Regions from separate parts of the Fundidesulfovibrio terrae genome, predicted to be linked through region 1. Evidence: predicted binding sites of a transcription regulator. Region 1 holds the regulator's gene; each other region holds the start of a gene.
The links. The regulator sigma-54, encoded in region 1, starts transcription at its own class of promoters, with help from an activator protein. The targets are predictions, from matches to a motif close to CTGGCACGGNNNNTGCTT.
Positions count from the first base shown of each region.

Region 1 (3,037 bases):
GGCTGTACTTGTCGGATTCCTCGATGGAGTGGACCTTGCCCTCATCGGTGAAGCTGACCACGCCCATGGTGACGTCGGAAGACGCGGCCTTGCGGCGGTCCTTCATCTTCTCGCGCATCTTGCGCACCTGGGCCTCGAGCTTGTCCGTGATCATGTCGATGGTGGAGTACATGTCGTCGGAGCGCTCATGGGCGGAGATGTGCATGGCGTCCGCGTCGATCACCACATCGGCGATCTGGCGGGTCTTTTCGACCAGCAGCGTGACCACCACTTCGGCGTTGTCGGCATTGGGCATGTATTTGGCCAGTTTGTCGAAACGCTTGGCGGCGTATTCGCGCAGACCGGGGGACGGCTCAAAATTCTTGAAATAGAAAGCAATGTTCATATCTACCTCCGAGGTGTGGCCGCGAAAAGACGCGCGGCGTGATTACAAGACTTCCTTGCGCTTGGACGAGGAGTCGATGCCCATGGCCATGCGGTACTTGGCCACGGTACGGCGGGCGATGTTGACCTGCAGCTTCTGCTTGAGGGTGTCCGCGATCTGCTCGTCGCTCACGGGCTTCTTGGGATCCTCGCCGGAGATGAGCTGCTTGATGAGCGCCTTCACCGACTCCGAACCCACGGAAGTGCCGTCGTCCAACTCCAGGGCGGAGTTGAAGAAAAACTTGAGTTCGTAGATGCCGTGCGGGGTGGCCACGTATTTGCTCGTGGTGATGCGGCTCACAGTGGATTCGTGCATGCCGATGTCGTCGGCCACGTCCTTGAGGATGAGGGGCTTTAATTTCGTAACCCCGTCCTCGAAGAAGTCCCGCTGAAATTTCACTATCGATTCCAGGACCTTGAACAACGTCCGCTGGCGCTGGTACAGGCTCTTCATGAGCCACTGGGCCGAGCGCATCTTGTCCTGGAGGTAGTCCTTGTCCTTGCTCCCGCTGGAACGGCTCATGTCCTCCATGTAATAGGGGGAAAGCTGGAGCTTGGGCAGGCCGTCCTCGTTGAGCACGATGATGAAGTCCTCGCCGTACTTGTACACGTAGGCGTCGGGACTCACGTAGACCGGATCGGAGGAGCTGAAGTGTGAGCCTGGCAGAGGGTCGAGGGTCTGGATGATGTCCAGGTATTCCTTGATGTCCTCGAGGGTGATGCGGAACTTCTTGGCCAGGGGCTTGTAGCGCTTCTTTTCCAGGTCCTCCAGGTGCTCGCGCACGATCTCCAGGAGCACCGGGTCGGTGTAGCCGTAAACTTCCAACTGGGTGAGCAGGCACTCCTGCGGGGTGCGCGCGGCGATCCCCACCGGGTCGAAGCGCTGCAGGGCGTGCAGGACCACCTCCACCTCTTCGGGGGTGGCGCCGGTGGTGGCGGCGATCTCTTCCACGGTGGACTGTAGGTAGCCCACGGAGTCCAGGTTGCCCACGATGTCGTCGGCGATGACTCGCTGGCGTTCGGTGAAGGGGGAGAGGTTGATCTGCCAGGAGAGATGGCCCTCGAGCGAGGTCTTGGAGGCCAGCCTGGCCTCGAAGGACATGCCCTCCTCCGGGGCCTCGTACTCGCGCACCGTGGCCTGGCGGGAGGTGGAAGCGAAGTCGCCGATGTAGTCGTCCCATTCGGCGGTCTTCATGAGCTCGCGCTGCATGGCCCCCTCTTCCTGGGTGGCGTCAGGCGCGTGGGAATCCTCGGCGATGGTGGGCTCGGGGCGCTCGTCGTCGACCTGGACCTCTTCCAGCAGGGGATTCTCGAGCATCTCCTGCTGCACGGTCTCAACCAGCTCCAGCCGGGAGAGCTGCAACAGCTTGATGGCCTGCTGCAGCTGGGGTGTCATCACCAGCTGCTGCGAAAGCTTGAGTTGCTGTCTGAGCTCAAGGGCCATGCGTGCGTCTGTCCTCGTGAAAGTTCTGCGGCAAGCAAGAAAAATGCCGGACCACCGTTCAACCGTGGCGGTTATGCACTAAAAAGGCGGGGGTGGCAAGACTTGACGGGAATTCACAACAGTGGGCGGGAGGCTGTAGCGCGGTGGAGCGTAGCGGATCAGGGGAAAAGCCTCCTTAGGCCTTAGGGGCTCGCCCCTTTGGAATCCAGTATAGTTTCGCTGGCTTGGGCGGCGATATGGCGGGCGAGAGGCTAGACGAGCCAGCGCCGCCACAGGGCGCCCAGCTTGCCCTTGGCCATGAGCAGGAAGCGCACGGCGTCGCGCACGGCCCCGCTGCCCCCAGGACGTTTGGACACCCAGGCCGCCAGGCGCAGGATTTCCGGCTGGGCGTCCACCGGGGCCATGGCAAGGCCCACGCGGCTCATCACCTGGGCGTCCAGCCAGTCGTCGCCCATGTAGGCCACTTCGTTCAAATCAAGATGTTTCGCGGAAAGGAGTTCTTCGAGAACGGGGAGCTTGCGCAGGTGGCCGCCGTGGAATTCGCGGATGCCCAGCTCCCGCAGGCGATGCTGGGCCTGGATGTTGCCCAGGCCACTGATCACGGCCACGTCGATCCCGGCGTGCTGGCAGAGCTTGAGCCCCATGCCGTCCTGGATGCCGAAGCGCTTCAGGCCCGGCCCGGCGCCGTCGTGGAAGACGGCGTTGTCCGTGAGCACGCCGTCCACGTCCAGCACAAGCAGGCGCACTCCCCTGGCCGACGCCAGGGCCCGGCGGTTCACGCCGGGCCTGACGGGTCTTCTCATTTGGCCTCGCGGGCGATCTTGGACGCCCGGATGAACTCCCTGAACAGCGGATGCGGGCGCATGGGGATGGAGTTGAACTCCGGATGGAACTGGCAGCCCAAAAACCACGGATGCTCGGGCAGCTCCACCACTTCCACCAGGGATTCGTCGGGCGACAGTCCCGAGAACACCATGCCCTTCTCTTCCATGCGGGTGTAGTAGGCCTTGTTGAACTCGTAGCGGTGGCGGTGGCGCTCCTCGATCTGGGGCTTGGCGTAGGCTTCCATGGCCTTGGTGTCGGGCTTGACCACGCAGGGGTAGGCGCCCAGGCGCATCGTTCCGCCCATTTCGGAGTCGGCGTCGCGCTTCTCGATCTTCTTGGTGCGGA
Region 1 covers NZ_JAKZFS010000005.1:20,529-23,565, reverse strand. Annotated here, with positions in the region: gene hpf (ribosome hibernation-promoting factor, HPF/YfiA family) at 1-385, opposite strand, end outside; gene rpoN (RNA polymerase factor sigma-54) at 428-1,867, opposite strand; gene ML540_RS14830 (KdsC family phosphatase) at 2,119-2,670, opposite strand; gene ML540_RS14825 (CTP synthase) at 2,667-3,037, opposite strand, start outside.

Region 2 (3,037 bases), on a different contig from region 1:
GCCGGGAGCGTTCTGCAACGCTCCCGGCTTTTTTCAGGTCCGGGGAATGCGGCCACTACGGGCGTTATTGGCGGAAGAATCTTTTCCGGGCCCGCGCAAGGCCCGCGCAGAGGGCGCCCGCGCCCATCAGGAGCATGGTGCCGGGTTCGGGCGTGGGAACCCTGGTGTGGTCGAAGAGCACGTCGTTGGCGCAGACCATGGTGAAGCCGAAGTTGATGTTCTGGCCCTTGAACGCGTTCAGGTCGATGCCGCCGTAGAGGGTCTTGCTCAGGTCCCAGGTAGAGGAGCCTGTGGCCACGGAACTCGATACCTTGGTAAGATCGTCGATCTTGTCCCATCCATCGTAGGAGACGGAACCCAGGTCCACGACGTCCGTATTGTAGTACGTGGTGACGTGTTTCTTCGTGGTCGAGTAGGGGAGCGTCGTATCCTGGATGGTGGTGGGATGCCAGTCGCGGTTCTCGGTGCCGCCGTAGAAGGCATTGTACTGTGTGAAGTGGCCGTTCGCGTCGTAGAGGGTCGCTGTCCCGTACTTCCATTTGTCGGACGACTCGTACAGGTGGTAGCCTGAACTGCTGCTCGCCTTGTGGATCACGTAGTCCCAGGCGTTGTCGTTGTCGACGTCGAAATACCAGTCTCCCGCGGCCAGTCCGTTCCAGAGGCCGTTCCAGCCGGGAGTGTTGTATTGGAGATCGGTATAGTTGAGCGTTATCGCAGTCAGCACGTGTTTGTCGTAGGTGAAGGTTCCGCCGGTGAGGTCCGGCACGCCGTTCTGGTCCTGGGTGGACAGCTCGGGCGTGTGCTTGAGGCCCGGCCAGACCTTGGCCGGGTCGCTGAAGGACACCGCACTGGCTTGGGCCGAGGTGAGGCAGAGAACCAGAAGTGCGAAGCCGAGTATTGTGGACGATGATGTTTTCATACATTCCCCGGAAGTTGATTTTTGTTCGGAGAAAGCAAATTTCGGTCCATCGTTAACATGCTGATTTTACAAGAAAATATTTGTAGTTGGTGTTTTGAAATGGATGGTTTTGTCTTCTTCTGTCGGATTAGTTTACGTTTTGAAAATTGGCGAAAATAAAGCAAATTATTTCAGTATGTTTTGATAAATTAATTACAAGGCAAGATAGTCCGGGAATGTCGGATTGGTTTACAGTCTGAAATTATCGGACTTTAAAAAGAAAAGTATTTTCAGATGTATCAATAAAAACAATACACTATGCTAATCAGATAATCCGACTTAGAAGTGTTGGGAATGCTCGGCATGCCGCCGAAAACAAGTCTTGCGGTGCCGCTCGTTGCGCCCGCGTTTTGTCCGGCCAGCCCGGAACGATGTGATGGGAATCTTCCGTTGGGGGGGCAGCCCAGGGACCCTGACTACGTATTTTGCCGACGCGAAGCCATAAAGGATTCCAAAGGAACGACCATCGCGCAGGATGCGGAATGGGGCGCTGCTTTGCAGCGCCCCAAGAGCGCGGGCCAGGATGGCCCGAGTCAAGTTCCTTTGGCCGCCGGAGGCTCTTCCCCTTCTTCTCTCTTACCTGACGACCACCGTTGAGATCGCGTTCTTGGGCGACCCGGCGATGATCTTGCGGCTGATGGCCAGATAGACCAGCGTCCTGCGCTTGGCGTCGTAGAGGCGGGTGATCTGGGTGTCCTTGAAGAGCGCGGACGTGCCTTCAGAGAACACCTTCTTTGATTTTGGCAGCTTCTCCGGCAGCGTGACCGGGCACATCTGGCGGCATTCCAGGGAGAACTCGGAGGGGTCTTCGGCCAGGCCAACCGTGCCGGAGATGCCGCCGGTGCGGGCCTGGGACAGGTAGCAGGTTATGCAGGGGAAGTCCGGGTCCTCGAAGGCGTAGACGCAGACCTTGTGGTTGGCCCCCAGCAGCTTCCATTCGGTGGTGACGCAGTCGACCTCCTCGGCGCGAGCGGCGGCTGCGGCCAGGACGATGCACAGGGCGACTATGATGGCTCTCGGCATGGTTGTACTCCCGTGGACGAGTCTTTTCTTCGCGAGGAGGATACCGCGCCGCGTCCGCTGGGTCGAGGGGCACGCGGACCTAAGGGAGCGTTCCCCCGCCCGCGACGAGCTCCCCGGCGCTCTCGGCGTCAAGCGGTCGCGCGAACCAGTATCCCTGGGCGCTCTGGCAGCCCGCGTCGGCCAGGCTCGCGAGCTGCGCGGCGGTCTCCACGCCTTCCGCCACCACGTCCAGCTCCAGGGTGCGAGCCAGGGAGACGATGGTGCGCACGATCTCGACGTTTTCGCGCTCGTCGCCGCTGACGAAGGAGCGGTCGATCTTGAGGCCGTCGATGGGAAAGCGCTGCAGGTAGGACAGCGAGGAGTAGCCCGTGCCGAAGTCGTCCACCAGGAGCTGGATGCCCAGGGCCTTGAGCTGGCCCAGCTTCTCGGCGGAGCTCTTGGCGTCGCGCATGATGACGCTTTCGGTGATCTCCAGCTTGAAGAGCTCCGGGGGGATGCGGCGCTTGGAGAGCCTGCGGCGCACGGCGTCCACCAGGTCGGTCTGGCGGAACTGCTTGCTGGAGATGTTCACGGTGAGGAAGAGATTCCGGGCCTGGAGGTGCTCCTCGCGCCAGAGGCTCAGCTGGCGCATGGCCTCGGCCAGCACCCACTCGCCCAGCGGGATGATCAGTCCGGTTTCCTCGGCCAGGGGGATGAACCGCGCCGGGGGGATCATGCCCCGCTCAGGATGGTTCCACCGCGCCAGCGCCTCGAACCCGAGCAGTTCGCCGCCCGGCACGCGCACCACGGGCTGGTAGTGCAGGACCAGATCGCCGTTCTTCAGGCCATGGCGCAGCTCGTTTTCCAGGCGCAGGTTTTCCACGGCCGCCTCGCGCATCTTTTGGGTGAAGGCCAGGCGGTCCTTGCCGGACTCCTTGGAGCGGTACATGGCGGTGTCGGAGTCGCGCAGGATCTCCTCGGGAGTGGAATAGCCCTGGGTCCTGAGCACGATGCCGATGCTGGCTCCGCAGTAGACCTCGTTGCCGGAGATCTGGAACGGGCGGTCCAACACTTCCT
Region 2 covers NZ_JAKZFS010000001.1:1,032,739-1,035,775, forward strand. Annotated here, with positions in the region: gene ML540_RS04730 (PEP-CTERM sorting domain-containing protein) at 65-919, opposite strand; gene ML540_RS04735 (CreA family protein) at 1,535-1,981, opposite strand; gene ML540_RS04740 (sensor domain-containing protein) at 2,061-3,037, opposite strand, start outside.
Region 2: ML540_RS04730 (PEP-CTERM sorting domain-containing protein) is a predicted target of sigma-54. The motif match lies at 952-969, and genes of this name have one in related genera.

Region 3 (3,037 bases), on a different contig from region 1:
TCATCTCGTCGCGTGAGCGAGGACCGCACGAAATCACGATGCAGGCGAGGAGCATCAAACTAAGGATTGTTCTCAGGCTCATTAGCGATCCCTTTGAAAAGATTCTGTATGCGGCCATATGCCCCATCAAAGAGAGGCAGAAGGGATAAGCCAAGATCATGCCAAGAAAGTTTGTTGTAAATTATCTGTTATATTATAGTAAGTTATGTCTATTGTGTGGGTGGTTTTCTCTTGAGGGTAAATGGAAAAAGTCCAATTTTGTTGGATTGTCCAAAAAATATGGACTCCTAGGCTTTTATGAATATTGCATTGTTATTGTTGAATTAAGTTTAGAATTAATCCGAATAGAAATACTCGGAATCCTACCCGGCAGCTATGTGAGATTATGCCCATATGATGCTGAGCGTGATATTTATCCTAAAGAAGGTAGGGTAACAGGTAGGGTATGATTTTGTCTGGGAAAATTGGATTCCTGGGTGTCTGGAATCCCTATTTCCCATACAAGTATGGTTCTTGCTGGGAAGACTTCTTTGAATTTGAACAAGGAGGAGTTTTGTGTTCCAGCAAGCCACAAACGAATTGAGACAAACCCCGCAACGGTGGTTGGTGACAGGCGCGGCAGGTTTCATTGGCTCCAATCTTGTGGGAAAGCTGCTCGAACTGGGGCAACACGTCACGGGGATGGACAACTTCGCAACCGGGTACCGGGAGAATCTGGAGTCGGTGCGCGAAGACGTGGGGCAGGACGCCTGGGAACGCTTCCGGTTTGTGGAAGCCGACATAACGGACATCGACGGTTGCCGCGAATGTTGCTCCGGCGTGCGCTACGTGCTGCACCAGGCGGCGCTCGGCAGCGTGCCTCGGTCCATCGAGGACCCCATCACCGCCAACACGGTCAACATCGGGGGCTTCGTGAACATGCTCGAAGCCGCCAAGGCCGCCGGAGTTGAGCGGTTCGTCTACGCCTCCTCCAGTTCCGTTTACGGCGACCATCCCGAGCTGCCCAAGCACGAGGACCGGATCGGCAGGCAGCTTTCCCCTTACGCCGTCACCAAGCGAGCCAACGAGCTGTATTCCGATGTGTTCGGCGGCTGCTATGGCATGCAGACCGTGGGGTTGCGCTATTTCAACATCTTCGGGCCCCGGCAGGATCCCGAAGGAGCCTATGCGGCGGTGATACCCAAGTGGTTTTCGGCGCTCCTGTCGGGGGAGACCGTCTACATCAACGGCGACGGTGAGACCTCCCGCGACTTCTGTTACGTTGAAAACGCAGTCTGGGCCAACATCCTGGCCGCGTTCTCGAAGCATCCCGAAGCACCGGGCAGGTACTACAACATCGCCTGCGGCCGGCGCACCTCTCTGAATGAACTCTTCGGGCTTATCCGTGACTTGGTAGCACGCCGCAAACCCGAAGCCGCCGGAGCCCGCCCCATCCATAGGGAAGAGCGCCTTGGCGACGTGCGGCATTCCCTGGCGGACGTGACCCTGGCCAAGGAGTTTCTGGGCTTCGAGGCGGGGATATCGATCAGTGAAGGGTTGGAGAAGGCCGCCGGATGGTATTGCCGCGCCGCAACGGAGTGACGGCCAGGTTCATTCCATCCATGGCCCTCTCTCGAACCGGTTTTAATCCTGTAAAGAATGTCAACAACCAACGGGGAATATTTTTACAATCACTCATCCCGGATACCTCTTTGTGTTGATAATTTCTTATATTTAGGATGGTTACGCGTTGGCATGAGGGTTGCTCTAGAGGGGGAAAAGGAGGGCTGATCATGAAAACAACGAGAATAATCTTGGCGGCCTTGATGGTGTTCTTCGCAACTCAGGCTCATGCGATTGTGTACGATTTCTCGAGCTTTGGCGGCGGAACCTACGACGCAAGGCTCTTAACCTTCGGCGGCTTGGTTGACATCACTCAAAGCCTTGGAGCGGACAACGTCCTGAGCGCTGGCGATCCTTTCACGATTACCAGCCTGTCCATGCAGGCCACGCAGTACCGGGACACCGCCACCAACAACAAGTTGACCATCGCTAACAGCGATGTGCTCACCATCGTGGGCACCGCAACCGGGCACCTCATCAGTGTTGCTCCTGGCGATGTTCCTTATGTGTATGATTCTATCGATCTTAGCCTTTTTTACGATAACACGCTCGACGTTAATCCGGCAGTGAAGATCGCTGACGCTAAGGTTCTGCAGCCGCCCAATGGTGGTAACCTGAACGACAACGTGTTGGGCAACGTGAGCACCGGCACGTACACGATCACCTCCCCTCTGGCGGACATTCTCCCCGGCGTCATCTTCCTGAGCGGTAAGGATGTCTCTACCTTCAGCTTCCCAGTGATCGCCCTGACGACCGGTCACCTGAGCTTCCTTGATGCCGGCATAAGCGGCACCAACCCGGTGTTCATCAGCAAGGGCGACATTGATGGCGAATTGAAGGTCACCGCCACCCCCGAGCCCACCACCATGCTGATCATGGGCTCCGGCCTGCTGGGCATGTTCGCCGCCCGCCGCCGCAGCAAGAAGAACAGCTAATCCGCGCAAAGCCCGCGCAGCTTAAGAATCCGGGGGAGCCAGTCTCCCCCGGATTTTCTTATTGTAAGCTCGCAATGAAAAACCGGCCAGCTATGCTGGCCGGTTTGCGGGCGTTGGAAAGGGGGCTGGCGTCATCAGGGACGCCGGCAGTTGGCTTCAGGCCTTTAGCGGATGAGCGCGGCGTCCACCGCCCTTCTCGGCGTGCCGTAGCCCACGGGCCTGGCGTATCCGGCCCGGAAGAGCAGCATGGGCCAGTATTTCTCGCCAAGCCCCGGGAAGCAGGCTTCGAAGTCCGGCCACACCTGCTTGAGCAGGCCTTGGTGCTGGCGTGAGAATGCGTCCGGTCCGTCCAGCTTCCAGCGCAGCCAGAAGAGGGTGATGGCCGTCATGGGCTGGATGGCCAGCCCCAGGCGGGTTGCCGTGAGCCACACCCGCTCCAGGGCCATTCCGCCCCTGACGATGTCCTCACGCGCGGTTGATTCCACGCACACAAGGCCGGC
Region 3 covers NZ_JAKZFS010000003.1:343,939-346,975, reverse strand. Annotated here, with positions in the region: gene ML540_RS12360 (tetratricopeptide repeat protein) at 1-4, opposite strand, end outside; gene ML540_RS12355 (SDR family oxidoreductase) at 556-1,581, shown strand; gene ML540_RS12350 (PEP-CTERM sorting domain-containing protein) at 1,773-2,537, shown strand; gene ML540_RS12345 (ThiF family adenylyltransferase) at 2,702-3,037, opposite strand, start outside.
Region 3: ML540_RS12350 (PEP-CTERM sorting domain-containing protein) is a predicted target of sigma-54. The motif match lies at 1,730-1,747, and genes of this name have one in related genera.

Region 4 (3,037 bases), on a different contig from region 1:
AGCTGCTCCATGCCCTTGCGGGCGACGTTGAGCTCGGAGTAGCGCGAGTCGGTGAAGATATCGATCTTCCAGCCCAAAAGCTTGGCGGCCAGCTTCACGTTCTGGCCCTTGCGGCCGATGGCCAGGGTGAGCTGGTCGTCGGGCACCACCACCTCGAGGGTCTTCTCGTCCTCGTCCACCATGATGCGGGTGATGCGCGCTGGCGAGAGGGCGTTGGCGGCGTAGCTGGCGATCTCGGGATGCCAGACCACGATGTCGATGCGCTCGCCGTGCAGCTCCTGCACGATGTTCTGGATGCGCGAGCCGCGCACGCCCACGCAAGCGCCCACCGGATCCACGTCGCGGTCCTTGGAGGACACTGCCACCTTGGCGCGCGAACCGGGGTCGCGGGCGACTCCCAGGATGCGCACCGTCTGGTCGGACACCTCGGGCACCTCGCGCTTGAAGAGCGCGGCCATGTAGTCCGGGTGGGTGCGGGAAATGATGATCTGGGGTCCGCGCCCGCTGGGCAGGACCTCGATGATGTAGGCCTGGACGCGGTCGCCGCGCTTGTAGCGCTCGCGGGGAATCTGTTCCTCTTTGGGGAGCATGGCCTCGGTGCGGCCGAGGTTGATGATCCAGCCGCCCCGGTCGCGGCGCTGCACGATGCCGGAGACGATCTCGCCCTTGCGGTCCTTGTATTCCTCGTAGATGATTTCCTGCTCGGCGTCGCGCATGCGCTGGATGATCACCTGCTTGGCCGACTGGGCGGCGATGCGGCCCAGGTCCTCGACCTTGAGCTTGAAGCCCAGCTCGTCGTCCATCTGGACGTTGGGATCGACCTCGCGGGCCTCTTCCAGGGTGATTTCGGAGAGGGGATCCTCCACCTCGTCCACCACGATCTTGAACTGGAAGACCTCGATCTCGCCGGCCTCGTCGTTGTAGCTGACCTCGATATCCATGTGCTCGCCGAACTTTCTGGCGACCGAGGAGCGTACGGCCTCCTCGAGGGTGTCGATGAGCAGGTCGCGGTCGATGCCGCGGTCCTTGCTGATCTGGTCAATGGCCTTGCGAAGCTCCATGCCCATATAAGGTCCTCCGGATGCCGCCTACGCGCCGTCGTCGCGCGGGGCCGGTTTGTCAGCCTTGAAAGTCTTTTTGCCCTTGGCCCTGGCTTTCGCCTTGGACTCCTCGGGCGTCTCGAAAGTATACACCAGCCGGGCCTTGGACACGTCGCTCCAGGGGAAGCTGACGACGGCCCCCTCGCACTCGAGGGTCAGCACCTCGCCGTCCAGGGAAGCGAGGGTCCCCTTGAAGCGCTTGCGGCCTGAGAGCGGCTCGGCCAGGGTCACGTCCAGCTCCTGGCCCGCGTAGGGAGCGAGTTGGGAAAGCTCGAAGAAGCGGCGTTCGAGCCCGGGGGAGGAGACCTCCAGGTCGTAGGCTCCGTGCATGAGCTCCTCGACGTCGAGGGCCACTGCGAGCTGGCGGCTCACCTTCGCGCACTGCTCCACGTCGACCCCCTCGGGGCCGTCTATGTAGATGCGCAGGACGGGACGCCCCGAACCTCCGGCGATCTCGATTCCCCACAAGGAGAGACCGAGGCTTTCGGCGAAGGGTTGGGTCAATTCCCGAATCCTGGTGAGCACTTTTTCGTTGTCTTGGGTCATAATAAAAAAAAAGTGGACCGAACCGATTGGCCCACCCCTGTAATCGCCGGGGGCAACCCCGACGTCATGAGGATTTTTTTGGAGCGGGCGACGAGATTCGAACTCGCGACACCAAGCTTGGGAAGCTTGTACTCTACCAACTGAGCTACACCCGCTCGCAAAGTCCTTCATATTATGCACATTGGGGTGGGTGTCAAGTGATTTGCGGGGATTCCATCCTCTCCGGCCGGAAATAATCCTCATCCTTATAAGAGAAGTGACGAAATCCGAGGCCGGGATCGTCCGCGCGAGTCGGTTTCCGGCGAACGACCGTCTGGCACGCTTCCTGCTCATCCCTCCGGCGAGGAGGAGCACCGCCATGCAGCAAAGCTCAATCAGCGCGCTATTCGGGGCACTCAGCAACGAAACGCGTCTCAACATCATCGCCAATAATTTGGCGAACGCCAACACTGCCGGGTACAAGGCCGACAAGGTCGCGTTCCAGGACGTGTTCCAGCGGATGGCCTCCGATTACGCGCCGGACGCCCGCAACGACCTCAAACAGAAGAACCTTCTGCCGCGCCCCCTGATCGTGGCCAAGCCCCGCCTGGCCGAGCAGACCGTGGATATGACGCAGGGCAGTCTCGAGACCACCGGAAACACCTTCGACCTGGCGCTTTCCGGTCCCGGTTTCTTCCGCGTGCAGACGCCCGAGGGCCAGTTTTTGACCCGCAACGGTCAATTTTACCGCAACGCCCAGGGGCAGCTGGTGACCAACCAGGGCTACCCGGTGCTGGGCGAGTCGGGAACCATAAACATTCCCGACGGCAAGGTGGTGTCCGTCAACGCCGGAGGCCAGATCCTGGTGGACAACCAGGTCGTGGGGACCCTCGGCATCGTGGACGTGGCGAACACCAAGGAACTCCAGAAGGTCGGCCAGAGCTTCTTCACCGGGGCCAATGGCGCGCAGCCCGCCACCCGCCCCGTGGACGGCACCAGGACCACGGTCAACCAGGGCTTCATCGAGAAGCCCAACGTGGAGGTGGTCACGGAGATGGTGGGCATGATCGAGGCCCACCGCAGCTTCGAGGCCTACACCAAGATCATTTCCAGTTCCCAGGACATGGACAAGCAAGTCACCAGCCAGGTCGGCGAGACTCGGTAAGTAAGGAGGACACTCCATCATGATGCGTTCACTCTATACGGCAACCACCGGCATGGTGGCCATGCAACTTCAGATAGACACCATGTCCAACAACCTGGCCAACGTGAACACGCTGGGCTTCAAGAAGAGCCGGGCCGAGTTCGAGGACCTGATGTACCAGACACTCAACGTGGCCGGAACCGAGAACGCCGGCGGATCGCGCCTCCCCACCGGCCTTCAGGTGGGCATGGGCGTGCGCCCCACCACG
Region 4 covers NZ_JAKZFS010000003.1:457,214-460,250, reverse strand. Annotated here, with positions in the region: gene nusA (transcription termination factor NusA) at 1-1,067, opposite strand, end outside; gene ML540_RS12845 (ribosome maturation factor RimP) at 1,089-1,604, opposite strand; tRNA gene ML540_RS12840 (tRNA-Gly) at 1,726-1,801, opposite strand; gene flgF (flagellar basal-body rod protein FlgF) at 2,005-2,790, shown strand; gene flgG (flagellar basal-body rod protein FlgG) at 2,810-3,037, shown strand, end outside.
Region 4: flgF (flagellar basal-body rod protein FlgF) is a predicted target of sigma-54. The motif match lies at 1,960-1,977, and genes of this name have one in related genera.